4 regions of the Gracilibacillus sp. D59 genome follow, and region 1 is predicted to be linked to each of the others. Evidence: riboswitches for the same ligand, from Rfam matches in the RefSeq annotation. Region 1 holds a riboswitch; each other region holds the start of a gene.
The links. A riboswitch is a leader RNA that binds a small molecule or an ion and turns the genes downstream of it on or off. The one in region 1 is predicted to bind thiamine pyrophosphate.
Positions count from the first base shown of each region.

Region 2: another riboswitch for thiamine pyrophosphate. It lies ahead of ACTWP4_RS15240 (ECF transporter S component); the one in region 1 lies ahead of ACTWP4_RS18995 (DUF561 domain-containing protein).
Region 3: another riboswitch for thiamine pyrophosphate. It lies ahead of ACTWP4_RS19420 (ABC transporter substrate-binding protein); the one in region 1 lies ahead of ACTWP4_RS18995 (DUF561 domain-containing protein).
Region 4: another riboswitch for thiamine pyrophosphate. It lies ahead of tenA (thiaminase II); the one in region 1 lies ahead of ACTWP4_RS18995 (DUF561 domain-containing protein).

Region 1 covers NZ_JBQQCK010000013.1:129,373-137,192, forward strand. Annotated here, with positions in the region: gene ACTWP4_RS18975 (MoeB/ThiF family adenylyltransferase) at 70-1,089, opposite strand; gene ACTWP4_RS18980 (thiazole synthase) at 1,082-1,852, opposite strand; gene thiS (sulfur carrier protein ThiS) at 1,857-2,060, opposite strand; gene thiO (glycine oxidase ThiO) at 2,076-3,188, opposite strand; gene ACTWP4_RS18995 (DUF561 domain-containing protein) at 3,181-3,795, opposite strand; TPP riboswitch at 3,882-3,978, opposite strand; gene ACTWP4_RS19000 (ferritin-like domain-containing protein) at 4,120-4,563, shown strand; gene ACTWP4_RS19005 (M20 metallopeptidase family protein) at 4,864-6,030, shown strand; gene ACTWP4_RS19010 (ABC transporter permease) at 6,669-7,820, opposite strand, start outside.
Region 2 covers NZ_JBQQCK010000009.1:61,640-69,459, reverse strand. Annotated here, with positions in the region: gene ACTWP4_RS15265 (CAP-associated domain-containing protein) at 1-434, shown strand, start outside; gene ACTWP4_RS15260 (YckD family protein) at 468-788, opposite strand; gene ACTWP4_RS15255 (YkgJ family cysteine cluster protein) at 871-1,593, opposite strand; gene ACTWP4_RS15250 (energy-coupling factor transporter transmembrane component T family protein) at 1,791-2,585, opposite strand; gene ACTWP4_RS15245 (ABC transporter ATP-binding protein) at 2,569-4,029, opposite strand; gene ACTWP4_RS15240 (ECF transporter S component) at 4,036-4,626, opposite strand; TPP riboswitch at 4,782-4,888, opposite strand; lysine riboswitch at 5,039-5,221, shown strand; gene dapA (4-hydroxy-tetrahydrodipicolinate synthase) at 5,358-6,251, shown strand; gene ACTWP4_RS15230 (M20 family metallopeptidase) at 6,312-7,454, opposite strand; gene ACTWP4_RS15225 (YaiI/YqxD family protein) at 7,560-7,820, shown strand, end outside.
Region 3 covers NZ_JBQQCK010000014.1:88,078-95,897, forward strand. Annotated here, with positions in the region: gene ACTWP4_RS19385 (cytochrome C oxidase subunit II) at 1-230, opposite strand, end outside; gene ACTWP4_RS19390 (YdcF family protein) at 436-1,002, opposite strand; gene ACTWP4_RS19395 (thermonuclease family protein) at 1,332-2,078, shown strand; gene ACTWP4_RS19400 (TatD family hydrolase) at 2,247-3,014, opposite strand; gene ACTWP4_RS19405 (ABC transporter ATP-binding protein) at 3,007-3,750, opposite strand; gene ACTWP4_RS19410 (ABC transporter permease) at 3,750-4,505, opposite strand; gene ACTWP4_RS19415 (thiamine-binding protein) at 4,563-4,856, opposite strand; gene ACTWP4_RS19420 (ABC transporter substrate-binding protein) at 4,870-5,844, opposite strand; TPP riboswitch at 5,929-6,038, opposite strand; gene ACTWP4_RS19425 (hypothetical protein) at 6,211-6,366, shown strand; gene ACTWP4_RS19430 (DUF421 domain-containing protein) at 6,540-7,214, shown strand; gene ACTWP4_RS19435 (hypothetical protein) at 7,428-7,748, shown strand; gene ACTWP4_RS19440 (cell wall hydrolase) at 7,801-7,820, opposite strand, start outside.
Region 4 covers NZ_JBQQCK010000004.1:63,311-71,130, forward strand. Annotated here, with positions in the region: gene ACTWP4_RS08665 (DUF456 domain-containing protein) at 1-55, opposite strand, end outside; gene ACTWP4_RS08670 (type 1 glutamine amidotransferase domain-containing protein) at 416-940, opposite strand; gene thiE (thiamine phosphate synthase) at 1,001-1,651, opposite strand; gene thiM (hydroxyethylthiazole kinase) at 1,656-2,441, opposite strand; gene thiD (bifunctional hydroxymethylpyrimidine kinase/phosphomethylpyrimidine kinase) at 2,438-3,262, opposite strand; gene tenA (thiaminase II) at 3,264-3,953, opposite strand; TPP riboswitch at 4,063-4,170, opposite strand; gene lepB (signal peptidase I) at 4,229-4,777, opposite strand; gene ACTWP4_RS08700 (CynX/NimT family MFS transporter) at 4,926-6,119, shown strand; gene ACTWP4_RS08705 (hypothetical protein) at 6,355-6,669, shown strand; gene ACTWP4_RS08710 (organic hydroperoxide resistance protein) at 6,872-7,291, opposite strand; gene ACTWP4_RS08715 (iron-containing alcohol dehydrogenase) at 7,539-7,820, shown strand, end outside.

The DNA of each region.
Region 1 (7,820 bases):
AACCATAGAATGTTGAATCAACTTTCGGATTTTCTTTGTTTAAGATACTATTCTACTATTGTTTCATTCTCATCCTACAAACTGATAATATACTTTTTTAGCTTCTTGTACATTTTTTGTGCCATGAATGAGCGTACGTCCATCTCGGAATACGACCACACGATATTTATCGATCTCAAATGATAACAAATATGGATTGCTAAACAATTTAATTTGTTGATTGTGTTCCAAATGTTTTTTCATTTCATCAAAGTGAATGATTTTTTCTGCACTTGTTCTTATTTGGACCGTATTCCGACCACATAGTACCGCTGTTTTCAGTTGAGATTGATATGTTAAATGTGGGTATTGTTTTTTCACACATGATGGACACGTGTCATCTTTTAAACTCGCCACCTTCAATTCCATTTGCTGATTTTTCCATAAATCAAAAGCGATTAATTTCCCCGAAAGTGCATCATGATTCCCCGTAATTATTTTCAGCACCTCTGTTACCTGATGAGAGACAACCATTTGTACTGCTGGACTAATGATCCCGACCGTATCACACGTTGCTCCATCACTTGGTATATGATCCATTAAGCATTGCAAACATGGTGTTTCCTCAGGTAAAACCGTGAACGTCACACCATAACTTGCTACACAAGCTCCATAAATCCATGGTTTTTGATGTTTTTGACAAATATCATTAATAATTAATCTTGTATCAAAATTGTCTGTGGCATCAATCACCACATCCACTTTCGGTACAATTGCTTCTAATTCCTCCACACCGGCATCAATCACTTCTGCATGGATTTGAGTCAAATGATTAATTGCCTCCAACCTTTTTTTAGCGGCAATTACTTTAGGTGTTTGCATTCGGACATCTTCTTCTGAAAAAAGCTGTTGCCGTTGCAAATTGGTTTCTTCCACATAATCACGATCAATTAAGGTTAACGTTCCTACTCCAGCCCTTGCTAACATTTCCGCACTGCTTGAACCAAGTGCACCAACACCAACAATTACGACATGGCTTTCCTGTAATCTTTTTTGTCCTGTTTCGCCAATTGGTTCGAAGAGCATTTGGCGATGATAACGACTATTCACCAACACTTATCCCTTCCTTAGGACTACTTGCTACCGCATATTCTTTCTTCGCTATTCGACCTGCTTCAAATCCTAATCGCCCCGCTTCCACTGCTAATTTCATAGCTTCAGCCATTTTGACAGGATCATTCGCACCAGAAACAGCCGTATTGAGAAGAACACCATCTGCTCCTAGTTCCATAGCATAGGCAGCATCTTTCGGCGAACCAATTCCAGCATCTACAATCACGGGAACACTAGATTGCTCGATAATAAATTGCAAGTTTAATGGATTAATAATGCCTTGCCCAGAACCAATTGGCGAAGCTCCTGGCATAATCGCATGCACACCTAATTCCTCTAGTTTTCTAGCAAGTACGACATCGTCAGACGTGTATGGCAGTACAGTAAACCCCTCAGCTAGTAATGTCTCTGTCGCTTTTAACGTTTCAACAGGATCTGGAAGCAATGTTTTGTCACAACCGATCACCTCTACTTTGACCATGTCACATAGACCTGATGCATCCGCTAATTTAGCAATTCTTACTGCTTCTTCCGCATTTTTGGCACCAGCTGTGTTTGGTAGAAAACGATACTTCTTCAAATCTATTTTTTCCAAAAAGTTCGGCTGGTCTGCATCAAAAATATTCATCCGACGTACCGAAAAAGTTAATACTTCTGTTTCAGATACATCTACCGCTTGTTTTTGAATATCATAGTTTGGATATTTACCTGTCCCTAAAAATAATCGAGAATTGAATGTATAATTACCTACTTTAAGCATTGTGTTATCCTCCTCCTACAAAATGAACAATTTCCAATTTGTCACCCTCTGAAATTGCCGTTTCTTTATGTTTTTCTTTTTTTAAAATGGTTTGGTTATGCTCCACAATTAATGATTTCTTCTCCAAACGCAATTCTTGGATTAATTCTTCAATATTAGTGATACCTTCTCTTACTTTTAGCGGGTCTCCATTCACGATAATCTCCAATATCAGCCCTCCTTTCTACACTGAAATGATACTTTCTCTCTTTAACGAAAACGCCTCCAAATAAGTTTGATTGACTTGTTTCCCTTCGACGATATCTGCTAGAAATGTTGATGTTCTCGGTGCTAGCAATATACCATTTCGGTAATGGCCAGTTGCGACATATAATCCTGATACACCTGGTACTTCTCCTAAATAGGGAAGACCATCTTTTGTTAGTGGACGTACACCTGCCCAGGCCTCTTCTATGGTTGCCTGATTTAATGCCGGAAGTATCTGTTTGGCCCGTGATAACAAATGAAGAACACTTGCTACTTTCACGTTTTTATCGGTTTGGTTTGGCTTTGAAGTTGCGCCAATAATGATTCGATTACCTCTTTTGGGAACGAGATAACAACCTTCTGTAAAAATGGTCGATTGAATAAGAGGCTTTTCCGTAACAACGGACAGACATTCGCCTTTCACAGGTGTAAGTTGATTAACATACCGAGAAAAATGAGAACTCTTAAAACCGCAAGTCATGATGACACTTTCAGCGGTGTACACTTTTTCATCTGTCTTCACGCCTTTGACTTTCCCGTTTTCACTCAGGATATCTTGCACCTTCGTCTGTTCTTGAATCACAGCACCATAATGTTCTGCAGCTTTCGCAAATGCTTTCGTTACATGTGGCGCTGATACTTGACCTTCTGTCGGACAATAAAGAGCTGCATAAAAATCGGTAGCAAGTTCTTTTTCCGGTATACTTGCCGGTGAAATCACTTTTGCCTCCACTTTTTGTTGTGTTTGAAAACTTGCAATTCTTTTGAGATCATCGATTTCATCTTGATGATAGACTAACTTCAATGCACCCTTCTCGATTAACTGAATATCTATACCACTCTCTTCCAGTAAATCTTTTGCTAAACGAGAATATAAGTCACGGCTTTCTTTGGCAAAGCGAAATAATGGTGAGTCCTGTTCGAACTCCATTTGTACGCCTAACATGCCAGCTGCAGCACTCGATGCCTCACCAGCAATTATATTCTCTTCCAACAGTAGTACATGGTAACCTCTTTTACTTAATTCATAGGCAATCGATGCTCCCATAACTCCACCGCCAACAATGATTTGATCGAATCGTTTAGTCAAGATGTCCCTCCTTCCTTTTGTCGAACACTTTGCGGTAACACTTCAATGCATTGGTAGGATCTTCGGCATCCCATACTCCTGACATAATTGCCACACCGCTAGCACCAGCATCCAGTACTTCGCTCATATTTAGTTCGGTAATTCCGCCAATGGCGATAACAGGAATCGAAACATTTTCGGTAAGTTCTGTTAACGCAGCTACACCTCTTGGTTCGATGCCTTGTTTAGAATTACTTGGAAAAATATGGCCATAAAGTAGAAAATCCGCGCCATTTTGTTCCGCAGCGATGGCTTCGACCAGGGAATGTACTGACTTACCGATACGAATTGGGAAGGAGTTTTTTACATCTGCAACTGGAATACTATGAAATGCAAGCTGGACTCCTTTACACTTTTTTACCCATGCTACATCTACACGGTCATTGATAATGATCCGATCTGCTGGTACACCTGATTCTACCAACAAATCAATCATTTCCACTATTTCTTTTGCTGTTTTAGTCTTTTCCCGAAGGTGAATAAAATCAACCTTATCGATATTCTCTGGCACAAACTGCAAATCATTTTCTGTCAATCTGCCATTGGAAATTAGGTGAATTCCTTGCATTGGTACAACCTCCTTTGACCTAAAGGAAATAAAAAACCACCCATCCAGCATGGACGAGTGGTATGTATCGAAAGCTTCAATTAATTATCGCTTTTCTACCACTTCCCTCCGCTAGTGTTAACCAGATCAGGTTCAAAGGGTCCGAAGATTCGTCTCAGCCAAATGGCTCCCCTAGTGTTCATTCGTATTTTTTTTACTTACAGGAAAAGGATAACATAGGATTAAACATTCGCCAACAAAAAATAATCCGATTTATATGTTTAATATTTCTCCATAAGGGTAGACATATAATGGAAACATAAATAAGAAAGGATGTTGAAGTTAATGGCCCAAGATCAAGAAAAATTACAAACTTTAATTGATGGATTAAATGAGGATTTAGCAAATGAATATGCGGCAACGATCATGTATACGTACCATGCATCCGTTGTTTCTGGATTATATCGTTCCTTTTTGAAACCATTTTTTGAAGATGAAATAAATGATGAGATTGGACATGCTTTATATTTATCCGACAAAATCAAAACATTAGGTGGTACTCCAACTACAACACCAGCAAAAGTCGAACAACTAACAGATGTTAAAGATTTGTTAGAAGCTACTTATCAAGCTGAAAAAGAAACAATTGAGCGTTATGAAAAAAGAAAACAACAAGCAGATGAGCTTGGTTTAACCGAACTAGTTGTGAAATTAGAAGATATTATTGCAGATGAAACTAGTCATAAAGAAGAAACAGAGCGACTTTTGTCAGACAAGAGCTTTCAATAATTCACTAACCCCCCCCTTTTTTTAATATAGAAAAAACAACTTCCATTTGTTTGGAGGTTGTTTTTTTGTTCTATAATATCCACCTGCTTACAAAAACGAAAATCTAGGAATCTATGGTATAATAAAGTAAGACTTCCATCAGTGGGGATTTTTGACTCCCACTGATGGTTAGCGAAATTTATCAGGGTGTGAACATCCGTTATCCCCATTTAGCTTCTTAGATTCACTCAAACATTGAAGTAGGGATTTTGCGGACGATTAGCACCGTGATAAAAAGAAAATCTTCTGTGGGGTGAGGACATGATGAACACTTTATATGAGGAAATTGATGATTTATATAATGAAATGGTGGAAATGCGCAGGTTTTTACACCAATATCCGGAGCTTTCCTTTCAAGAACATAAAACAGCAGCATTTATTCAGGAACAATATAAAATATTAGACATTCCCTATCAAGCAAATATCGGGGGTAACGGTGTTGTAGCCACCTTAAAAGGTGCTAAGCCTGGTAAAACCGTTGCATTACGCGCTGACTTTGATGCACTGCCGATTCAAGATGAAAAGGATGTGCCATACAAATCTAAAAATGACGGTGTTATGCATGCTTGTGGACACGACGGTCATACGACGACATTACTTGCCGTTGCCAAAGTATTAAAAAACCACCAAGAAGAACTTGCTGGCACAGTAGTTTTCATTCATCAGCATGCTGAAGAACTTGCCCCTGGTGGTGCCAAGCCAATGATTGAAGCAGGCGTGTTAGAGAATGTTGATGTCATTTATGGCACTCATCTCTGGACAAATACACCCTATGGTCTCGTTCAAACATCACGTGGGAACTTTATGGCAGCAGCAGATCACTTCACCATTGAAATAAAAGGAAAAGGTGGTCATGGAGCAATTCCACACCAGACGAAAGATCCGATTGTAGTTGGTTCACAACTTGTAACGAATCTACAACAAATTGTCTCAAGACGGATTGATCCATTAGAAACAGCTGTACTATCGATCGGACAATTTCATGCAGGTGATGCGTACAATGTTATTCCAGATGTAGCGATGATTGATGGAACGGTACGCACCTTTAATCCGGACGTACAACATTTTATAAAAGGGGAAATCGAAAAAGTGCTAAAAGGCACATGTATTGGCTATGATGTATCCTATGATTTTGATTATACCTACGGATACAGACCTGTTGTCAACCATGCAGAGCATGCTGAAAAGGTATTAGCTGCTGCCGAACAGGTGAAAGAAGTAGAGAAGGCTGAAATGATTGTACCAAGTATGACAGGTGAAGATTTTGCCTATTATTTAGAAGAAATACCTGGTGCCTATTTCTTTACAGGAGCCCAAATCGAAAATGGCTTCGTACCTCACCATCACCCGATGTTTGATTTTGACGAGCGAGCCATGAAAATAGCGGCAAAAATGTTGATTGCTGCTACGTTGAATGAAAATGGATAACTCCATGCGGACGCACAAAGCCATCCGATCCCGCTTCTCCTAGCACTCAAATGATAAAGTAGAACTTCCATCAACGGGGTTTTACGGACTATTAACAGTATAAGAAAAACCGGGAAAGCCCACCCGGTCCTATCCAAAGTAGTTATTTTGACATGAATAATAGGCGTAACAACCGCTGCGGCTTGCCCACTTCGCTTTCCGTGGGGCGTGTCTTCAGCTAACTTTTGTAAAGAAGATCGCTTTACAAAAGTGGATCTTCAGATCACGCTGATCCCACAGGAGTCGAAGTGGACGCCTACGCTAATTATTGCTCTACTATGAATGTACTCGCTGACATTCCAATTTTATTACACAGGTTAAGAAAGCTCGAGAAGTTAGCAGTCACAAACGTTGTAGAACAGTTTCATAGCGGAGGCCGTCCACTTCCACTCCTACGGAATGATTTTCGACTAAGATCCACTTTGGTAAGCGCTCTTTGCTTACCAAAGTTAGCTTAGGCGAAAATCCCGTGGAAAGGGAAGTGGACAGCCGCAGCGATGGTTTCCTGTACAAGCTATTTCAAAATGGCTACTCTGCTTACAAATGCGTCGATACCGCGGATTATATGCTTTCTTTACTTATGAAAAAACCCGTTTCAATTATTGAAACGGGTTTACATTATTTTCACCAATTTTCTTGGTCAAATAATTCGGGATTCCAAATAAGATAAACATAAGACTTGCAATTGCCATCAATATGCCCATTAACCACTCGCCGATAATGATCAGAAATAAAATAAAGACAAGGGCGACAACGAAAATCAATTGCTGCATCCATTTAATAAATGCTTGTTCTCTTACTTGTTGTGCAATTGGATAAAGATCTAACCATACTAATGTTGCATGGTGCTTCCATAATGGGATCACTTGCAAAAAGATCATATACATAAATAATAAGGCAAAAATAAGCTTTAGCCATGGATTGGGTACGAAGTAAATCAGTAACCCGCCAATGACAAGCAGTCTTATATATATGCCTAGGTATTCTCCGCTTCTAACTGTTGTTAAGCGATACAAATAAGGATACGCCTGTTTCTGTTGAAAAGGAAGCGATCCTGTCAACAAACGCGATAGCCAATGGCGCTTTTTTACCTGTGTTTCCAAATGTGGAACATCTGTAAACATATTGGCTAATCGGTAAAAGGAGCGCATTCGCAAATAATCACTCTCGATTAGCAAATCCCAATTTAACGCCTTATGTTTCCTAGCTGTTTGATAATTAGTGGCAAAAAGAACAATCAGCAAAACAGTAACCACCGCTAAAAAGATTATCTCCTGAGCAAGAAAAAAATAAACTAACGTCACAATTAAGGAGAAACGGACAACTTTATCCATGACTCTGATATTTTTATCGCGAATACGTAACATCCACCAATTCGCCACTAAGCTCCATCCTTTAATAATAAGCAATACGACGAACAATAACCCATAAGACGAGTTTTCAGAAAAAACAGCCATATATAACGGTGCAACAGCAGCCATCGCTAGGACAAATAAGTAAATCTGGGTTACAAAACTGTAGACTAAAGTTCGCGTAAAATAACTAGAAAGTTGAGACTCAGCAGGAATTAGAAATACAATATCCGCCCTCTTTAACAATGTCTGAATCGGACTGTGTGCGGTTACCACACCTAATACAATCGCGATTACCCAGGCTGATGGAAAATAGTCAGGAATATCCTCTAGAAACCGCTGGTAATAAACAGACATGGCCGAGACAATAAACACCATAGCGATCACGATATGACCTGT
Region 2 (7,820 bases), on a different contig from region 1:
TTGAAAATCAAAAAGAAGACTATTTTGCAGCTCCGAATAATGCATTAGCAGAAGGTTTGGAATATCAACTCTTTGATCTTACTAATGCAGCGAGGGCTAAATTTGAAGAGCCGATTTTGGAATGGCATGAAGCCTCTAGGGTAACCGCTCAAAATCATAGTGAAGACATGGCTGAGAATAACTTTTTTGGGCATACCAATTTAGAGGAGCAATCCCCGTTTGACCGCTTAGAAGAAGATAACATCACTTTCCGTATGGCTGGAGAAAATTTAGCAGCAGGTCAACCTAGCAGTATATATGCTCACCAAGGACTGATGAATTCAAAAGGTCATCGAGAGAATATATTAAATTCTGATTTCAGATTAATGTCTGTAGGCGTTGCTTTTCAAGAAGACGGGCAACCATTTTATACGGAAACCTATCTAACGCAATAATGCTTACCTTCGTCAGGTAAGCATTATTTTTTATTATTCTGCTTCTTTATCACGTTTCATGTGATGTTTATGATCCCATTTTGGAATGAAATTGTTTTCTTCTAGCTTTTCATATTTTTTCTCCAGATGTTGTATTATTTTTTGGGCTTTTTCTTTCGTAAACACACCGTATTCTACATATTTTTCGATAATCTGCTTTTCTTTTTCGATTGCTTCCTTCTGCAAGCCTTTCATTTCTTCTATCTGTTCGTCAGAGAGCTTAACATCCTTCGGTTCCGCTTGAACAGATGAAAGGAATAAACCTCCAATTGAAACCGTCAATATACAAGCCATAAATAACTTTCGTAAACTCATATCATATCTCACTCCTTTTTCCTTAGTATTGCAAACTTTATTTTACTTATGCGAAAAATTAGAGTGGATATTGATATGTCTATCAATAGTCTTTCATCCAGTTTATTAACAAATCTTCCTGATACAAGTCATTGGGATATTCAACTATTCCTGTATCCTCTTGTTCATATAAATACATTAATAATTCATTGATAGCTCCCATGTACTCTTGATAGAGAAATTCATAACTAATCGTCTCTTCTGGCATGACATTATCAGCACATACTGCAGGATCAGTGTAATTAACATAAGTTCTGCAAGGTAAGGGCCTTATCTCATAAGCTAAGCATTGATTGGTTTCTGTATCTAACATGACACAAGGCAATAGTGATTGTTTATAGTTATATTTTTTATCTTGGTCTGTCACATCTAAGTCAGCAAATCGATCGACTTTATCTTGATACATACGATAATAATTATCAAAATGCAGTTCTAATTGCTCTTTTCGTTCTTTTGGCATTTGGCTGATAGATTGTTTGATTAGCTTGGCTTCCATTTGATTGATTACGATTGGAAAATAGCAACAAAACGCACAGCCCATGCGACAAGTCGGCTCCATTTCTACGGCATTTTCCATTTGATTGATTTCTTTTGATACTGCTTCAAGCAGAAGTCGAAAACTTTTGACTAATTTTTGATCAGTGGAAAGATTGCTATCTATTAATTGCTCAACGATGTGATAAAAAGCATCTTCATTAATTTGATATTTCTCATTTAATTCCTTGCATTTTTTAATAATTTCTTCATGTGTTAAATAACCAGTCATGTTTGATTCTCCTAGCAGTTTACATTTATTAGATTAGTATAACAGATATTTGAATAGACTAGGTTAATTATCGTTTTCCAAATTAAAGAAGATGCGGTCCAACTCCTGACTTGTTATATGAATCGTTCTTGAAATTTTTTCTTTTAAGTTGTTGATCGGTTTGGTCGTTACATAGGTTTATCCCTTAAGTATATAGCTTACCGTACATTTTCAATAGGAAAAACTATGAATTGTTCACTGCAAATATAGGAAAGAAATAACCAAGCCGCTAAAAGAATAGAAAAAAGAATATCTTTATTCGTGTATTTTAACTGATAATAATAGGTTCTTTGACTATCTTTTGAAAACTTTTTGGCTTCCATAGCTACAGCGATTCGGTGCGCTCGTCGAATACTTTGAGCTAATAATGGAATCGCATATAATTTTATTTTTTCGTACCATCCTTTTATCCCTTTGGAATATTGGACAGCTCTCACTTTTAATGCTTGTTGTAATGTTTGAAACTCTTCAACAATGATCGGCAACATCCTTATGGCCGCCATAAAGCTGTAAGCATACTTCGGTTTTAATCTTAATTGTTGCATAGTTGAATAGAATAAATAAACCGGTCTAGTCGTTAAAGCAAATATTAAACTTAAGATACCAAAGACACAACTCCTAAGCCCTAAGTGAATACCGCGATAAAAACTCTCTTCTGTTATATGGATTAAGCCTAATTTAAACCAGGTAGTTTCCCCTTCACCAAAAAAGATCATAGTTGTAGAAGATGAAAGAAAAATAATCAATAATGGAATAGCTAACAACCCGATTACTTTCCAGGTATGTCCGGTACCAAAAAGATATAGTAGAAGAGCACCAATAATCATATATAACAAAAAATTGGGATTGTGCACAAATAGCATACCAATAAACAATGCGGTCAATATCAATAATTTAAAACTGGGATTTATCCGATGCAACCATGTAGATTGGTAATTAATACTGATTGACATACATATCATCCTTCAACGTATTTTCGAACTGTTTGGAAAGATCAATGATATCTGTGATTTTTCCATCTTTTATTCGCCATTCCTTGGTAGCGTATAGTTCTACTATTTCAGTCTGATGAGTAACCATCACAATGGTGACACCATTTTTCCTGCATTCTTCGAAAAGTTCGAGCATTTGGAAGGTATTTTTAGCATCCTGTCCAAAGGTCGGTTCATCTAATAACAGAATATCAACATCTGCTATTGTTGCAGTTGCTACACTTAAACGTTTCTTTTGACCAATAGATAATTGATATGGATGATGGTCTTTAACATGATACAAATTATATTTGGTCAAATGTGCTTCTATTCTGTTTGCGAACTGTTTTTGTGGCACATTGCTATGCTTTAATGAATGCTCAAGTTCTTCGTAGACACTGTTTTTCACAAATTGCAGTTCAGGGTTTTGAAAAACATACCCCATTTTTCGGTAATCGCATGTTCTTATATCCTCCGCTATAAAATAACTAATCTCTCCTGATGTTTTAATTAATTGCATCATTGCCAGCATAAGCGTGCTTTTACCAGAACCATTTTCACCGGTTATTGTTATCCAATCTCCTCGGTTAATTACCGCATTTTCGACATGCATTTTTAAATGTTTCTGATAATAACCGGAAAAAGATTGCATGGTTACAAGTGGTTGATAACTATGTTCATTATGCGACTGTTCTGGTAATTGACTTGCATAATCATCCCAAATATGGGGATACCATATCCCATATTGATAGAGTTTACTGCGGAATTGATTAAAAATATCGTTTGGCTCACCGTCGGCCACTATAGAACCAGTGTCATCCAAGATGATAACTCGATCAACTAATGATAATACATGATCAATTTTGTGTTCTACAATCACCACTGTCTTATCCTCTGAGACATTCTTCAAGGTGTCCCAAACTTGTTTAGTACCAACTTGGTCTAGCATAGCGGTTGGTTCATCTAAAAAAAGCACTTCAGGTTCTAATGCTAAGACAGATGCTATCGCAAGACGTTGTTTCATTCCACCAGATAATTGTTGGATCGAAACGTGATAATCATCTAATTGTAATCCAACCTGGGTTAGGTATTGGCAAATTAAATCATCCATGTCTTGTCTTGGAGTATTTCGGTTTTCCAATACAAACGCAATTTCTTCATCTACATATGGCATACAAAATTGAGCATCTGGGTCTTGAAAAACCATGCCGTACGATTCTGATATTTGTTGTTTATCTGCTTTTAAAGGCATTTCAATAACGTCTGGTATTAAGCCGGCCATGATTTGGAGTAATGTAGACTTCCCAGAACCTGAAGGACCGACAAGTAATACTTTCTCCCCTTTATTAATGGATAATGAAAAATCTTTAAATAATAAAGATGCCGCGCTTGGATATTTTGCTCGCATATTTTTAATTTCTAACATCTCAGTTTACCCCATCTCATCGTCCAACTTTTTGTAATCGTCCTTTGAAATGGGACGAATAGCTTTCGTAACACCTGTTTTGTCCAATGCTTCTACTAAATAGTAGGCAAACACACCGGTGATCAATATCGATCCTATTAATCTGGCAACAATCAATAATGTAAGATTCCAAACGGCTAATGAATCGATATAACCATAAAACACATCTAAAATGAGTGAACCTATTGTTGCTCCCACTGCTGCCAAACAGGTAACATATAAACGATAACTTTTGTATCGATACATTGCAAAAATCAGTTCACAGCCTAACCCTTGTACAAGGCCATATAACAGTAAAGATATTCCCCACTGTCCACCAAATAAAAATTCACCCTGGGCAGCAGCAAGTTCTGCCAATAAAGCAACCCCTGGCTTACGAATGATAAGGAAAGCTACTGTAGCTGCCATAAACCACATACCATAAATTAATTGGTCTAGGTGTAAGCCAAACACTCCAATTAAGCTGTATAATGGACCCCAAAGTTTGTAAATAACACTAAAAATAAAGGCAATGACAATCGTTACTAAAATATCTGTTAATGTTAAAGATTTTTTCATTAAACACATCTCCTTTTTGTAATAAGTATTGATCTAGGCTTACGCCTTCTACGTTCCCTTTAATTGTGCCAAGCCCCCTTCAAACACAAAAAACCACTATCCATACAAACGTAGAGATAGTGGCTATACTTATCCATATAAAAGGATTGCAATATATTAGATACTAGCCACTTCCCTACGCTGGTGTTAACCAGATCAGGTTCTAAGGGTCTTAAAGTATTACTTTAATCTCAGTCTTTAAAAGACACCCCTAGTGGAATGTGTTGATAATATTTAATTCGATTACATCATATCAAATTTTTCCATATTGTCAAGAAATTTTTTAATAAATCGGATTGCACTAATCGATATTTTTTGATATAGTTGGTTACAACGTAAAACAATTAAATATTTTGCTTCAATTTTTTATTGAAGTGAGAATAGAGGTGCAAAAACCATTAGTACATAGTTGGAGGCTGATGTCGCCAGAGAAAGCTATGGAAAGGGGAATTTGCCGAAGTAATCTAAGTATACATCAACTTAAATTACTGGTCCTTCATTGAATAAATGCAGGGCTGTCATATAGTGACGAACTATATGGAGGGCTATCTCACGCATCGAATCCAGTGTAAAACCAGATGCAACAATGAGACCCTCATTGTTGCATCTTTTTTATTAACATTGGTGATGAGATACCCTCTATTCAATGGAAATAGTCAAATTGTTTTAAATCTTTGAATAGAGGTGGATGTATCATGAACTTTGGACGTGTATTAACAGCAATGGTTACTCCTTTTGATCCAAATGGAGAAATTGATTACGGAAAAACAGAGCGCTTAATTAACTACTTAATTCAAAATGGAACAGATGCATTAGTTGTTACAGGAACGACTGGTGAATCTCCGACACTATCAAAAGAAGAAAAAATATCTTTGATAAAATACGCCGTTAAAACAGTTAATGGCCGGGTGCCAGTTATTGCTGGGACCGGGTCAAACAATACGCGCGAATCTATCGAGATGACGAAAAAAGCGGAAACGATCGGTGTAGATGGCATCATGCTTGTAGCACCTTATTACAATAAACCATCACAAGAAGGTTTATACCAACACTTTAAAGTGATTGCGGAATCTACTACTCTACCTGTGATGTTGTATAATATTCCAGGAAGAACGAGTATTAATGTTAATCCTGAAACCATTATTGAACTTTCCAAAATTGACAATATCGTGTCCGTAAAAGAAGCTAGCGGTAATCTCGATGTGATGACCAAAATTATTCGAGAAACAGATCAGGACTTTTCATTATATAGTGGAGATGATAACTTAACACTTCCAGCTGTTGCTATTGGGGCAAATGGAATTGTTTCTGTTTCTTCACATATTGTTGGAAACGAAATGAACGATATGATTGCTGCTTGTCAAAACGGGGATATGTTGCGGGCACAGGAATTACATCATTTCTTGCTACCGATTATGCAATCTATGTTTATGGCACCAAGTCCAACACCGATAAAAGCAGCATTAAGCATAAACGGAATCGATGTTGGAGGAGTTCGTTTACCGTTAGTACCTTTAAATGATGAAGAGATGCAATTATTAAGACATCAGCTACATTTTCTACAAGAAAATTATGATGCAGGTTAATTTAAAACGCAATTCACTTTTATAAGTGAATTGCGTTTTTTCGTATCTAAACAAATTCGCCTATGATTTTGCTAATTCATCGATGACATGTGCTAGAAGAAGTGTTCGCGGGATGAAGGATTCTAATTCGAGATATTCGCTTTCTCGATGGGCTCTTCCTCCTACCGGTCCTAGACCATCTACGGTTGGTATACCTAATGCAGAGGTAAATGAAGCATCAGATCCGCCACCAGTTTCCGTATCTTTAATAAAAATATCTAGTTCGTCTCCAACTCGTTTAATAATACGTAACAATTTTTCTGTTTGTTCCGTTTTTTCCATTGGCGGGCGATTGATATCCCCTTCCATGTTGACTTTGGTCCCGTCTACTTCGGTACTGGCCATAATTGTAGCGATTTGTTCCTTTATTTCTTCTGCTTGCTCTTGTGTTCGGAAGCGTACATCGACTTGAGCTGTTGCATGATCAGAAACTGTATTCACTGAAGTTCCACCTTCAATTAAGCCTACATTGACATGAATGCCCTCTTCCTCATCGGTAATATCATACAATTGTATAATTTTATACGCTAACTCTTCAATCGCACTTCTTCCTTTTTCAGGTTCGATACCTGAATGAGCTGCTTTCCCGATTACTTCCAATGTGTAAAGACCTTTACCTCTTCTCGCTGAGACGATCGCACCGTTTTTGCGGGCTGGTTCCATTACTAATGCAAATTTTTTATTCCGGGCATGTTTTTCGATTAGCTCTCTAGAGGTTTGAGAACCTATTTCTTCATCGCTCGTTAATAATATTTCCACCTGTCCAACAGACTCTTTCTCACTTTCTAGCAATGCGTTAATCGCATAATATACAGAAACAAGACTTGCTTTCATGTCGATGACACCTGGACCATATGCTCGATTCCCTTTTATACTAAAAGGTCTTTCCTTAGCTGTTCCCTTTTCAAACACGGTATCCATGTGTGTAAGAATCAAAATAGTTGGTTTAGATGGATCCACATTCTTTTTTCGAACAATCAAGTGATTGCCTGATTCCTCTTGTTTCACTTCCTCCACTTCAAAATCAATGTCTTGATAATATTGTTTCATGACGGCTCCAATTTTATCGACACCTTCTTTGTCGTATGAGCCACTATCGATATTGACTAACTGTTCTAACATTCTCAGCATTTGTTCTTGTTGTTCTTCTAAATAGCTTTTCATTTATTTCCCTTACTTTCTATTGATAGACTAAGAAAATCATACTATAATTTTGTCGATTTTGCTATACTATTTATACCTACTATTTTTGAGAAGGGAGCGAATATCATGAAAATATATGTCGATGCAGATGCTTGTCCTGTGACCGATATTATTATAGAAGAAGCCAAAACCTATCAGCTCAATGTAATAGTAGTAAAAAGTTACAGTCATTTCTCAATAAAAGAAACGCCTCAACATGTAACTGTAAAATATGTAGACGACGGGTCTGATGCAGTTGATTATCGAATCGTACAAATGGTGCTGCGTAATGATTTAGTAATCACCCAAGACTACGGACTAGCAGCACTTTGTTTAGAGAAAGGATGC
Region 3 (7,820 bases), on a different contig from region 1:
ATACCATGGAAGCCTTCTTCATTTGTAAGGTTTATTGTTACTTCACCTGCTGGCACCGTATATTCTTCTTGATCAAACTGCCAGTTAGAGGCTGTAATGTCTACTGTTTCACCTTCTCCGCTTGCAGTTTCTCCATCATTATTCGAACTTCCTTCATCATTACCACCACCACAAGCTGCTAGCACAAGTGCTAATGATAATGTCATCATGCCTAAAAGTAATTTTTTCATAATTATTTTATCCCCTTTCTATTCCCCTAGTTACTTTCGTAATTATTTATTGGACTAGAATGTGATTACTACTTAATTATAACGATTAGTTTCTATTTTTATCTACTAATAGTTCAATCCGTCATAAAACGTTCATATTTAAAGGAGGTAAAAAAACCATTACAGATTTTTACATTAGGGGATCGGCCTATCAGGTAAAAAGAAATTAGTCAACTAGGTATTTATAAAATGCAGGAAATTCACGAATCGTAGAGTAAATATCTCGCCATTCAAAATACTCTGCGTGTGCTCCATATACTTTAGTAAAACCGTGCTGCTTCATCGCCAATTTTGATCTACTAATATGAAAAAATTGCGTAATAACGGTGATACTCTCTGTTGACAGATCGTGTTGATGTGCAATCTCCAGCGTATTCTTTGCCGTCATTTCAGTATCATAGCCATTGCTATCCTGGATGATGAAAGAATCTGGCACACCTTTTTTTATTAAATATTCTTTCATTACTGCTGCTTCATCATGTCCCTCTTTGCCGATGCCACCACTAACAATAATCGTTTGTAACCTGTCATCCAAATATAAACTAACCGCTTTATCTAGACGTTCCTGTAGTCTTTTGGAAGGTGTGCCGTCTTTATTGACTTTATTACCAAGGACAACGCCAATCTCTGACGCTTCTCTTTCATCGGATAACCCATCAATGGTGATAACCGCCGTATGGATAATAAAAAAAGTGATCATGATCCCTACCAGTATAAATACCATTCTTTTCATACAATATTCCTTTCCCACTCTATCATAAGAAAATCTAATCGTTCCTATTATTTAATCTTTTTTCTAGTATTCTTTCACTTAATGTTTTATTTTCTCTTACTATTTTTTTGTGTATACTGTTCAATAAGTATACACCTCTAATCATTAAGGCTAACATTAAGCTAAAGACAATTAATGGGAGATATACACGAATGTCTAAATAGTTTAATAAAAATCCCAAAATTACTAATAACAGAAATAAAAGAATTGTATACATCTTAACATACCACCTTTTTTTAGATAACTTACTAGTGACAATTATAACAATGAGCACAACAGGAGGACACATCATGTTTATTAAAAAATGGTTGATCAGTTTACTTATCGTGATTACCGTACTGACTGGCTGTGGTACGGTAACAGTCGAAAATGATCAAACCGATACACCAGCAACGGACAATACAACCGGCGAAACAGTAACACAGGAAATTCAAGAATCTAATTCAAATGATGATAATTTCGCTAAGGCAACCGTCAGTCGTGTAGTCGATGGAGATACAGTCAATATTGACATAGATGGTCAAGAAGAAACAATAAGACTGTTATTAGTCGATACTCCGGAAACAAAACACCCTAACCTCCCTGTTCAGCCGTTCGGTCCGGAAGCGTCTAATTTCGCAGTCGAAAAGCTGACTGGCAAAGAAGTTAAAGTTGAATTTGATGGACCAGAGCGTGATAAATATGATCGTCTACTCGGCTATATTTGGGTAGATGGAGAAAATTTTAACCAATTATTATTAGAAGAAGGATTAGCGCGTTATGCATATGTCTATGATCCACCTTACACCCATCAAGACGAAATGAAACAAGCGGAACAACTAGCACGTGAAGCAGAGATTGGAATCTGGAGTATTGATGGATACGTAACAGATGATGGATTTAACCATAAAATCCCTACTGATGATCAAGAAGATAAGGATGTTGAATATGCTAATTGTACAGAAGCGCGTGAAGCTGGTGCAACACCGCTGTACGAAGGGGATCCAGGTTATGGTAGTTATATGGATGGCGATGGTGATGGAGTAGCTTGTGAATAATGAAAATCTAGTTTTTTTCTGATAATTTTTTTCTGGACACTTTTACAGTTTTTCTGGACACTTTTCTTAATTTACTGGACACTTTGGCACCGTTTCTGGACACTTTTTACGATTTACTGGACACTTTCTATAAAATTAGCAAAGCCCGAAAAGAGTTTCGGGCTTTGCTTATATATGCTTCTCTAGTCGATAGAATTTTTTCGTATTTTGTTCCACCTGTTCTACTACTTGTTGTAATGGTAACTCTTTAATCCCCGCTATTTTCCTAATCACATCATTTATCATATTAGGATGTGTCATTTTTCCTTGAAAGGTACCTTCAAACGGCCAAGGACCATCAGTTTCAACCATCATTAGTTCCATTGGATAACTTCCTATCAAGTCTTGGATTTCCTTTTCATAAACACAGTCTGGTGTTACAGAAATCATATAATTTGATTCGATCATCCTCTGAACCGTTGCTGCATCTCCTTTGAACCAATGAAAATGGGCACGCTTCACGCCATGCTTTGCTAATAAATCACATACCGTCACCGCATCGTCATATACTGCATGCAAAACAATCGGCAAATCATATTGCGCGGCTAAAATCATAAATCGTTCTAATATTACAATATAAGGTTGCAAACGGAGATTGGGCTCCTCTTTTCTCTTATAAAAAGGTAAACCCACTTCGCCAATGGCAACTATCTGATCATGGTGTTTATGAATCAAAGTTTCGATTTGTGCTATTTCTTGACTAGTTGGAAGTGGTTGTTCCGGATGCCAGCCAAAAGCCGGAAAAACTTTTGGATACTGATTGTATAATTGCCAAACTTTTTCACAGCTTTTCAGATCACTTGATACGGCAATCATACCATCCACTTCTAATGTATCCATAATTATTTTTTGTTGATTTGGCTGATACCAATCCAAATGAATATGTGCATCAAACATCCAATACACCTCGTAATGTTTGGTAGATTTCTTTTTTCTTTTCAAGAAATGCTGTCGATAAGGTTAATTCTTCCTGTCTCGGACGATTAAAATCAATGCTGAATTCGTTGATGACCTTAGCAGGCTTCGCACCTAAGACAAGAATTCGATCTGATAAGAAAATAGCTTCCTCAATGTTATGTGTCACAAATAAGACAGAGGGCCGTTCTTGCTCCCAGATAGCTAATAACCATTTTTGCATTTCTAACCTTGTGAACTCATCTAATGCTGAAAAAGGTTCATCTAGACATATAAAAGATTGTGGGCTTAATAAACTGCGTACAAATGCAACACGTTGACGCATTCCACCTGACAATTCATGTGGATAGGCGTTGGCATAATCCTTTAATCCAGCCTTTTCCAACATCGCGAGCGCTTTTTCTTTATCAGGCTTTTGATATAACTCCATACCTAAAATAACATTTTCTAAAACCGTACGCCACGGGAATAACGATGGTGTCTGCGGCATATAACTAATAGCGCCTCTTTTACCATTAATCGTTTCATTATCCAATCGAATCGTGCCAAGGTCTGCTTGATAGAGCCCGCCGATTAGATGAAAAATTGTACTTTTCCCACTTCCAGACGGTCCTAGTAAGGAGACGAATTCACCATCATTCACTTGTAAATCCAGGTTATCCAGAATCGTCTGTTCACCGAAGCTTTTTGTAATTTTCTCGAGTTCTAGTGTACTCATTATTGATCCTCCTTACCCGGATGCCATTTTAATATGATTTTTTGAGCAGCAATGATAATCGCAAAAAAAATCAGACATAAAATCATAATAAATAAAATGGCAACAAATACCCTGTCAGTTCGAAACGATGATGAAGCCAACGTCATGTATACACCAATTCCTTCATTGGCACCTAACCATTCAGATATTACAGCACCCATTACACTATAGGTAGCTGAGATTTTTAAGCCGGAAAACATTTGTGGAACCGCATGAGGCAATTCAAGCTTCATGAAAATTTGCTTTTTCGAAGCGCCAGCCATTTTCATGTAATGAATTAATTCCGGGTTTGTATGCCTTAATCCATCTATGGTAGATACAACGATTGGGAAAAAACATACTAAAGTAATAATTAATAATTTCGGCGTTACACCAAATCCGAACCAAATAACAAGCAGTGGTGCGAGCACAATAATCGGAATATTTTGTGACATGATAAGCAGTGGATATAGTGCTTCTCGAATTTTGGGCAAAACATGAAGGACTACCGCAATAATCAACCCTACACTAACACCAATAGCTAGTCCGCAAACAGTCAACAAAACTGTCGAAAATATATGGTGCTGGTAGTCATTCCAGCCGCTGATCGCTTCCTGAATAATAACAGTTGGTGCAGGAAGGACCCAGGTCGGAATATCAAAGATGCGACTGGAAACTTCCCATATAATTAAAATACTAATGATCACTGTGACTGGTAAAAATGACTTTCTAAACATAAAACATGCTCCTATTTACTGGCCACTTTTTATTGTTTAGTGACCGCTTTTTCCCATTTAACGATATTTCTTGGTCAATTCACTCATAGAAGCTTTATGATTCTTATGAGAATAAATTTTAACTTGTGAGATAACACTTGGGCAATCTAACTCATGCATACGATGATTCATTTTTTCGATAACAGATAATAAATCTACAAGATCACCTTCCATGGTTGTTTCTAATGGATTGACTTGATATTTGACCCCCGCTTGTTCGATAATTTTGATTGCTTCATCAACAAAAGGGATTGAATCTTCTCCTTTTGGTGTCTTTGGAATGATTTGTACACTAACTAATGCTTCAGCCATTGCGATCCCTCCATTATTCTGGTAAAAATTCGTTGGTAAACGCTGCTTCAACGTCTAGTTCACGCTCTAACAAGTCATTATTAAACATGAATTCGGCATAATTACTCCATACCTCTGCTGATTGCTCGCCCCATCTGTCTGCATCGTCTTGATATTTTGGCGATACCCATTCTTGGCTTGCATGGACTAATTCTTCATCTAAATCTGGTACGGCATCAACTAAGATATCAGCAGCTTCACTTGGATGATCAATTGCATCTTGATAGCCGCGACTTACTGCAGCCATAAATTTTTCAATGGTTTCCGGGTTTTGTTCAATCATCTCTTCATTTGTTGTAATAACTGGCGTATAATAATCTAGTTTTTCCGAATAGTCCGTGAGATACATCATATCAATTTCTTTTCCTCGAAGTTCGGCTTCGATTCCTGTCCAGCCATAATAAATCCAGGCAAAGTCAACATCACGTTCAACTGCTGTAAAAAAGTCGGTATTTCCCATATTTACGATTTCTACATCCTCTACAGATGCACCTTCTTGTTTCATTAACGCATCGATAACTGCAGATTCAACAGGAGCACCCCAACCACCATACGTTTTCCCTGCAAAATCAGCAGGTGATGTGATTCCTTTTTCCACTGGTGCAGCAAAACCGGAAGTATTGTGCTGAATAACTGCAGCAATCGAAACGAGTGGTATATCTTGAGTACGTGCTTCTGTTACCTGTTCCTGATAACTAATACCAAATTCTGCCTGGCCAGAAGCTACAGTTTGATCTGCCCCCGCTTCACCTGGCATGACAATTTCCACATCAAGGCCCTCTTCTTTAAAATATCCTTTTGATTCGGCTACATAAAGTCCGGTGTGATTAGTGTTTGGCGTCCAATCTAATACTAAGGTAACTTTCTCTAATTCTTCTTGTGTCTTTTCTTCATTCCCACATCCTGCCAAAATAAACAAACCTATGATTGCAATTAAAAATTTTTTCATGATGAAATCCCCCTATTTATATTATCTTTTTAGAGGAACATATAAGAAAGCGCCCTAGACGAATTGCCTAGGGCGCATATAGATACTATTATCTCATATGTTCCCTACGCTGGTGCTAACCAGATCAGGTTCTAAGGGTCAGCATCTTACGGATACAGTCTCAACCGGCAACACCGGTCCCCCTACATTCATTATTCTATTACTACCTTCTACTTTGACATAATTCGTACTTTTGATCAAGTTTTATTAACCCTACTAATTAACATACCAAATTCTCCAACCGACAATAGCTATTTCCAACACTCTAATTACATTGCAGTATTGTGGAAGAAGAAATATTAAAGTTTTGGTAAGGAGGATATTTAAATGCAAGTATTTTTATATGTATTACTTGGTATGATTGTAACTTATGTCTTATTACTAATTGGAGAATTCGGTCTGGTATTGCTTGGTAGAGGAGCGTTTGGTTTACTTTTATATATTGCTTTGAACATAAACAAGAAGAATAACATAGAAAAGTAACAAAGCTAATGAAGTAGATTGAATCAAAGAATGATGATATCGATTTTTTTACAGAAAAGGTTTAAAGCACCTATCTGATTGATTTGTAATATCGATACATATTCAGGTGAAAATCATGCAAAATATTACTAGTATCGGTTGAACAAATTTAAAAAAGTGGAGTTTGTATATAAATGAAAATTATGTACTTAACAATTGAACTTATAGTTGGATTTTTTTTCTTGTTTATCATAGTGAAATTTGTAGGAAAAAAAATCATTAATCAAATTTCCCCGTTCACTTTTATAGCAGCTATTGTTTTAGGAGAATTAATTGGAAATGCTTTATACGATCATAAAATAGGCGTCCTTTATATTATTTATTCTATGTGTATTTGGGGAGGATTACTTTTTTTCGTTGAGTATTTAAGTCAAAAATTCCTTGCAATCAGAGGTTTGGTTGAAGGGAAACCTTCTGCTCTTATCAAAAATGGAATTGTTGATCGTGAAGCATTAAAGAAAAATCGAATGAATTTAAATCAATTACAAAATTTACTTCGACAAAGTGAAACCTTTTCTATTCGTGAAGTCGCCTTTTGCTATTTAGAGGCAAACGGATCGCTTAGTATTTTAAAAAAGTCAAAGTATCAAAAAACGACTCAGGAAGATTTTAATATGCCTTCACAAGTAGTTTCCGTACCAATCACTTTGATAAGAGACGGAGAAGTTTTATGGGACGAAATCATTGATTTGGGCTTTGATGAATCTTGGCTGAAATCACAATTAAACACTTATAATATTACTGACTACAAAGATGTTTTCATAGCTGAATGGCTTCAAGGGGAAGGTCTTTTTGTACAGGTTATTTAAACCGTACGACTACAATAAAAGAAAAAATTTGAAATTGTTAACAATTTTACTTTATCTAACAGATGCATGAGTTCAACTGACGGTCATTAAATGTTCGTCTTTTTTATGGATTAATTTCAACTTTTTGGAATATTATGTTAAAATATTGACAGAAGAGATTATGCTTATGACAGCTTAATTTAATCGTATACATGGCTATAAGGAGGGCTGAAAATGAAAATAGGAGAAAAGATTCAAAAAAAGTATTTAGAGAGAAATAAGTTATTTTTAGCTATAGACATTATTTTTAGTGTTTTAACGATTTATTTTGCAGTTCGAGTGTTATTGATATCTATTACGGGGTTAGTAAGTTCAAATCCGTCAACTGATTCTCCGACTTTATTACTTTTTGCTATGCTATTTTCTTTAGGATTATCTAATTCTGTTCGGGTTATTGAAATGTTAGTTATCGAAAAAAAAGAATATTTCTCGTTTTTACTTTTATCTACACTCTTCGTTTTCAGTGTATCTACATATATATTACTAGTAGACTAAAGGGAGTGTTGATCGATAACGATCAAAATCCCCCCAATGTATTGTGTATTTGTTAAAATCTATAAGCACTTC
Region 4 (7,820 bases), on a different contig from region 1:
CCACAAACGCCAATACAAAACAGACAATAATCAATGCCCACCATACCATTTCCATGTCTTATAATCCCCTATCCTACAATTTTGAAAAATCCTACTTACCGCTATGCGAGTAGTTTGTTTACCATATACTTTTGTCTACAGTTCAACCACACCCTATTTCCGTTATATCTCACTCATTATTAAAAATGGATGAACATATTAATGTATAGTTCGATTTTTACGACAAATCTTTGTTCTCTCACGGAAGATTTGTCGATTATCTTGGTTTATTCAACAAATCTTTGCTCACTCACAAGAGATTTGGTGGTTATCACTCATATAAAGCCAGACAAAATCACCAAAGTTACTTCGCACTGATGTATTCTCATAGTTATAAAAAGATCTTACAAGGAAAACCCTGTAAGATCAAGTTTGTTTACTGATTGGCAAGGAAGTCAGCATATGCTTTCACATATGGTGGTAAATCCGGTGGGCGACGACTGGAAATAATATGTCCATCTGTTACGACCGGTTCATCACTCCACAAGCCACCTGCATTCGTCATGTCATCTTTAATACCTGGCGTGCTAGTTACTTTTTTGCCACGCAATATACCAGCAGAAACCAGTACCCATCCCGCATGACAAATTTGGCCGATCGGCTTTTTCGCTTGATCCATATAACGTACCATTTCTAGCACTTCCGGGAACCTTCTTAGTTTATCAGGAGCCCATCCACCCGGCACTAGGATACCATCATAATCTTCTGCATTTATATCGGAAAAAGCATAATCAGAATTTGCTGGAACACCATATTTTCCAATATATTTTTGATTAGCCTCTTTTCCTACCAAATCAACCGTTGCACCTTCTTCACGCAAACGTAAAATAGGGTACCATAGTTCCAAATCTTCAAAATCTTCGTCTACTAAAGCAATTACTTTTTTATTTTCAAGACGCACAATATTACCTCCTTCACCTTAATACTATTAGTGTATCAAAAGTGAGCCCACATTATCGAATCATTGCTCCCGTGTATAATAATTAGCGTACTTAAAAAAAGTACTTGCTGTAGTCTCAGGATTTTCGGCTTGGCTAATTGCTGAAATGACTGAGACTCCATCTGCACCAGATTTCATCAGTCGAATCACGTGTCCTAAACGGATACCACCAATCGCCACAATCGGCAGATCTCCTACTCTTTCTCTTATTTCCTGTAAACCTTTTGCCCCAATTGGTTGTTTCGCATCCTCTTTCGTATTTGTGCTATAAATTGGGCCTACTCCAATATAGTCAGCACCGTCTTTCTTTGCCTGAACTGCTTCCTCTACATTAGTTGATGACACACCAACAAGCCAATTAGCAGGGACAATTTTTCTCACTTCATTTATCGACATATCGTCCTGTCCTACATGAACACCATCTGCCTCTATTTCCAGCGCTAATTCCACATCATCATTGACTAAAAAAGGGACATGATATTGATGACATAGCTCTTTCATTTGAATGGCTAATTGCTTTTTAGCTTCTCCTTCAAGAGCACCTCGGCCTTTCTCGCGAAACTGAAAAAGGGTAATACCACCCTTTAACGCTTCTCTTAGTACATATAAGGGATCTTCTTTCGTATTATTACTTCCGAGTATAAAATAAACTTGCAATACATCACGTTTCATTCTTTTAAGAACTCCTAGTTATTTGTTTTTTCTTGTTGACTTCTTCTCCATCTACTACAAACAATTGATCCAAGAATGCTATTTGAAAACTTCCTGGATAGGTATGCATTTCTGCAGCATTTTCTGCTGCCACTCCATAATAGCTAAGTGCATTAGTCACAGCTTCTATCACGTTTTCACTTACCGATAAGAAGGACGCAATAACAGCTGATAATAAACACCCTGCACCAGTTACTTTTGTTAGAAGTGGATGACCATTGGAGATTATAACTCGTTCATCTTGGTTGATAACCACGTCTTTTTCCCCAGTGATAGCAAGAGGTACTTGTAATGTATCAAAAGCTAACTCTGCTAATTGTTGTACATCGATACTACTTGAACCTTCGACACCACGAACTTGAGCATCAACTCCGGCTAAATTGGAAATTTCCCCTGCATTCCCTCTGATACATGTTACCTTGACTTCCTGTACGATTCGCTTAGCGGAATCTGTTCGGAATGTGGTAGCACCGACACCCACCGGGTCTAACACAACAGGTACCCCTGCTCGATTGGCAGCTTTACCTGCTAAAATCATCGCATCGACTTGCTCTTTTGTTAATGTCCCAATATTTAATACGACAGCACTTGCAATCTGCGCCATTTCTTCTACCTCTTCTTTGGCATTCGCCATTACAGGTGCTGCACCAACAGCATATAGTCCATTTGCTGTGAAGTTCATTACTACTTGATTTGTAATATTATGAATCAATGGTTGCTGCTTTCGTACCTCCTCAATTAAATGGCTCACTTGAATGCCTCCCTTTTATGAGGTAAACCTTTTAATCTGTATCCCCAATGATTTGTCGGACCATGGCCATGACCTAGCTCTAAAGGATACTGAATGGCATCTGTAATAAAATCCTTTCCGATTGCCACTGCGTCTTTTACTGTCTTACCTTTTGCCAGTTCAGCAGTGATGACAGCGGAGAAGGTACAGCCTGTTCCATGCGTATGTTTCGTATCAAAACGATCTGCCTTTAGATAATGAAGATTTTTACCATCATATAAAACATCCACAGCTTCCCCTTGCAGGTGGCCACCTTTAACAACCGCTGCTTTTGCACCTAAATCATCCACAATCACTTTCGCTGCTTTTTCTGCGTCCTGATTATGATGAATCTCAAAACCTACTAAAATTTCCGCTTCCGGTATATTGGGTGTTACTACTGTAGCAAGAGGAATTAGCGTATCACGAATAACTTGTCTTGATGCTTCATCCATTAAGGAATCACCGCTTTTCGCCACCATAACCGGATCAATAACATAAGGAATGTTCGTTTTTGCTAGTTTTTCTGCTATTAATTTCATCATATCGACAGTAGCGATCATCCCAGTCTTGATTGCTTGCGGTGGGATATCTGTTAATACAGCATCTAATTGCTTTTCAATAAAATCAATGGACAAGTGTTGCACATCTTGAACTCCCAATGTATTTTGCGCTACTACAGAGGTAATCACACTCATACCATAAACTTCTCGTTCCTGAAACACTTTCAAGTCTGCTTGAATACCGGCACCACCCGATGGATCGGTTCCAGCTATTGTTAGTGCTGACGCTACTTTATGCATTTTAATTCCCCTTTCCATCTAATGAAAATGGCCATGCTTCAACGTTATATGCCATCTCCCAGAATAAATACTCTAGCTGACAGCTTTTCATAAAGGCTAATTTTGCTTTTTGTTTTTCTCCTTCTCCTACTTGTTCTGCCCACTTATCTAAACGTTCACATAATTCAGTCGTAACGGATGCTGTTTCTTCTTTTGCGTAAAATGTAATCCATTCATAGAAAGGGTGTTGCTCTGTCGGTTGATATTTATCTTTTAAATAATGTCCGATTTCCAAATAGGTCCATGGACAAGGTAACAAGGCTGCAATTAATTCACCTATACTTCCTTGCTGAGCTACACTTTTCATGTGTGCTACATAATGATCAGCTGTCGGTGGCAGAGGATATCCTTGCAATTCATCATAGTCCACTCCTGCAACACGACACAAATTATGATGTGGATGAATTTCACTATTTAAGATGAAGCCGATTTTTTCATAAAAATACGTCATATCTTCTCTTGTAGTGCTTTTCGTAATGGCAATACCATAAATATTCATAAACGCATTAAGGTACTCAAAATCTGCTTTTACATAATGAATGATTGCTTCTTTGTGTAGGTTCCCTTCACCAATTCCCACTACAAAAGGGTGTTCAAAAATACCTTGGTAAATATCATTTGCCGCTACTCGCAATTCTTGACTAAATGTCATGTCTACTGCCTCCACAAAAAATATATATTTCCATAAAAAAGCCGCTCGCGGGTAGCGGAGCGGCTCTTTGAATAATCCATATCAAAAAATAAAGGTGCATGTATTCACACACCATCCGACTCCACTTTCCTACGCTGGTTTTAACCAGTTCAGGTTCAAAGGGATCAAGAAATCGATTCTTATCTCAGCTGCTCTTGCAGCACCCCTAGCGGAATTTATTATGAAGTTATAACCAATAAAACATGGATACGATGAAATGTCAAGTTTTCCCGTCTCTAATTAATTATCCCAAATGAATCAATCGGCCAGATCCGCATTTTGACATCTCCAATGATAGCTTCTTCATTAACAAACCCAAATTGACGGCTATCTTTACTAACTCTTCGATTATCCCCTAAAACAAATATTTTGCCTTCGGGAACACGTTCTTTTCCTGTTAATTCTTTAAGAGTGAAATCATTTGTAAGCTTTTGACCTTCAGAAAGCAAAGATTTGTACTTATCAAGATATGATTCTTCATAAAGTTCCCCATTAATATACAGGTTATCATCTCTCATCTCGATCGTATCACCAGGAAAGCCAATTACCCTTTTCACATAATTATCGTTTGAATCTGGTGCTTCGAAGGCAATTTCGTCAAAACGATCTATATTGCTTATCTTACTCAAAATGATCCGGTCTCCATCTTTTAAATTCGGCATCATCGATTCACCTTTGACAACTGAAGGTGTAATCAAAAAGTGCCGACATAGGAGTACGATTATAATAGCAACCAACAACGCCTTCAACCATGAAAGTAATTCTTTAACGACTTTATTCTCCATTATAGACCTTCCTTCACTTTACTTAACTTTTACTTGTGATTTATATATGTTATTCTATTATAATGCTAAATCCAATGATAGTTTCTTACTTATTTTAGCATATTTTGTATGGCAATTGTTAATTATACCATAGAAATAAGGTGAACAAATGAAAACAGATCAACATTTAGCAAAGAAGTATTATACTATTCTTTTTATTACAGGAATTATTCTATTAGCCTTTAATTTAAGACCCGCCATTACTTCTGTCGGGCCCATTATTGGAATAATCCGTGAAGATTTATCCATCAATAATTGGAGCGCAGGCTTTTTAACCAGTCTACCTCTCATAGCCTTTGCTTTTATGTCACCAATTGCTCCAAGAATTGCCAATCGAACAAGTAATGAAAAAGCATTACTTTACGGTCTTTTAACATTATTAATTGGTATTTGGGTTCGTTCCACTGCATCCATTACTTTATTATTCATCGGGACCACATTAATTGGTGTGGGAATCGCCATCATTAATGTCATTTTACCAAGTCTTATTAAAAGTAATTTTCCTACTAAGATTGGTTTAATGACCGGTGTTTATACTACTTCCATGTCTATTTTTGCAGCATTAGGATCTGGGTTAAGCGTTCCATTAACAACAACTGCTGGACTCGGCTGGAAATGGTCATTAGCTAGTTGGAGCATATTAACGATCATTGGTATTTTTGCTTGGTTAGTGGCGATGAATAAAGCGCCCCTTCAAGAAGATAGTGAACTGTTTGAACCGAGCACAGTCAAATTATTGCGTTCACCTGTTGCTTGGCAGGTGACCTGTTTTATGGGGTTACAGTCCTTTTTATTTTATGTGACGATCTCATGGTTAGCTGAAATTTTGATTTCCAATGGGTTTTCGGGATCAGTTGCTGGATGGTATGTAGCATATATGCAATTCATTAGTTTGCCTGCTACCTTCTTCACACCTGTTATCGCGAGTAAACTAAAAAATCAACAGCCTGTCGTCGCAGTTTTTGGTTTGTCTGGACTTATCGGATATAGCATATTGTATTTTGAGCCTGATATTATTGGATCCACCATTGCGATTACGTTAATTGGTATTATGTTAGGGGCAAGCATTAGTTTAGCATTAGCCTTACTTGGACTAAGAACCACTAACGCAAGACAAGCAGCTGAATTATCAGGTATGTCTCAATCTTTTGGTTACTTGTTAGCATCAATTGGACCAATTGTTGTTGGTCTTATTTTTGATATCACGAACGATTGGCAGCCTTCTATTCTAACGATCATATTTATTGCATTACTTATGACCGGTTTCGGTTTAGGAGCAAGTAGAAATAAGAAAGTTTTATAATCTGTTTTGCTCTTCGTGTGCTATTTTGGATAAAAAAGTAATAACATATTATATAAAGTGAGACTATGATCAGGGTGTTAGCGTCTATTAACCCTAACCTTATTCTTGTGTTACTTGAAGCTTGAAGTGGTGGTCTTTCAGACGGTTAGTACCGTGATAAAGAACTTAACTTTACCGTTCTGTATATCAGGTGTATACTGGATGTATGTAATAAGAAAGGGAGATGGTTGTAGCTATGAGAAAATCCCTCATCTTTGTCATGATAATGTTAACCATTTCTCACTTTATCACACTATCAAATTATCAATCTAATGTATTTAACATTGAATTAAACGAAGAACTACATGCGACTTATTATTATGATGCTGACTATCATGATTCATCGGCAGACAAAGGTATTTTTAATGAAGGTCGATTAATGATTGGAATATTACTATTATCCCTGATTCTTTACTCTCTTCAACAATCATTCGTAGCACGACATTATTTGCATGCAGTATTTTATCAATCTAATTATCTGATCACATTCGTACCCCTTCCACAAAAATAATTTGAAGGAGGTATTATCATGTGGTTTAGATTCTTTATGATTGGTCTATTTTCCCTTGCAGCATTGAGCGTCTGGTTGTACCAGGGAATTGAATTCATTCACGCATTTACTGATTACTTTAAAAATCGTTCTTAATAAAAAAGGGTTTTTCTTATCTAATAACAAGAGCACGGTTTCCAAAAAACCGTGCTCTTTCTATTATTTATACAGCTTTTGTTTTTAGTTCTACATCAATATTGCCTCTCGTTGCTTTTGAGTATGGGCAGAAGTCATGTGCTTGTTTTGCTAGTTCTTCTGCTTCTTCCTGTGATACGCCTTTGATTTCTACGTTAAGTACTACACCAATTTTGAATCCTCCGTCAGCTTCATCTTTTAATAAGCTAACTTCTGCCGTAATAGAAGAATCAATATCTTTTTTTTGTTTAGATGCCATTAAGTTCAAAGCACCGTCATAGCATGCAGAATAACCTGCAGCAAATAATTGTTCTGGATTAGAGCCTTTTCCATCACCATCACCAGCTGGATTTACCAGGTTTAAATCAATTAAACCATCATCTGATTTGACATGACCGTCACGGCCACCTTGTGCAGTTGCTTTGGATGTAAATAATTTGTTACTCACTCTATCCACTCCTTCAAATTAAATTAGAACGTTTGCTTTTTGTTCTATATTATTTATTCTACCAGTACTATTCCTTTTCCTTCAATTATTAAACATTCCTTTTAATTAAAGTGGAGAAAATCATCAGATTTCAACCGGTATTAGTTACACACTATTATCTTTAAAGAACATAAAAGCATTATACTTTACACAAACTTAGATTATTGCCATATTTAATAGTGGATGTTGATTCCAAGGAGGTAAAAGCATGCAAAATTTCATTTTTCATAACCCGACGAAGTTATATTTCGGTCAAGGGCAATTAGAGAACTTACAAACAGAATTACAAAGTTACGGCGATAATATTCTTGTTGTCTATGGCGGCGGAAGTATTAAACGAAACGGATTATACGATCGGGTTATTGATATATTAAAGCAAGAAAATAAAAAGATATTTGAATTAAGTGGTGTTGAACCAAACCCACGTGTAACCACAGCACGTAAAGGTATTGACATTTGCAAAGAAGAAAAAATAGATTTCATCCTTGCT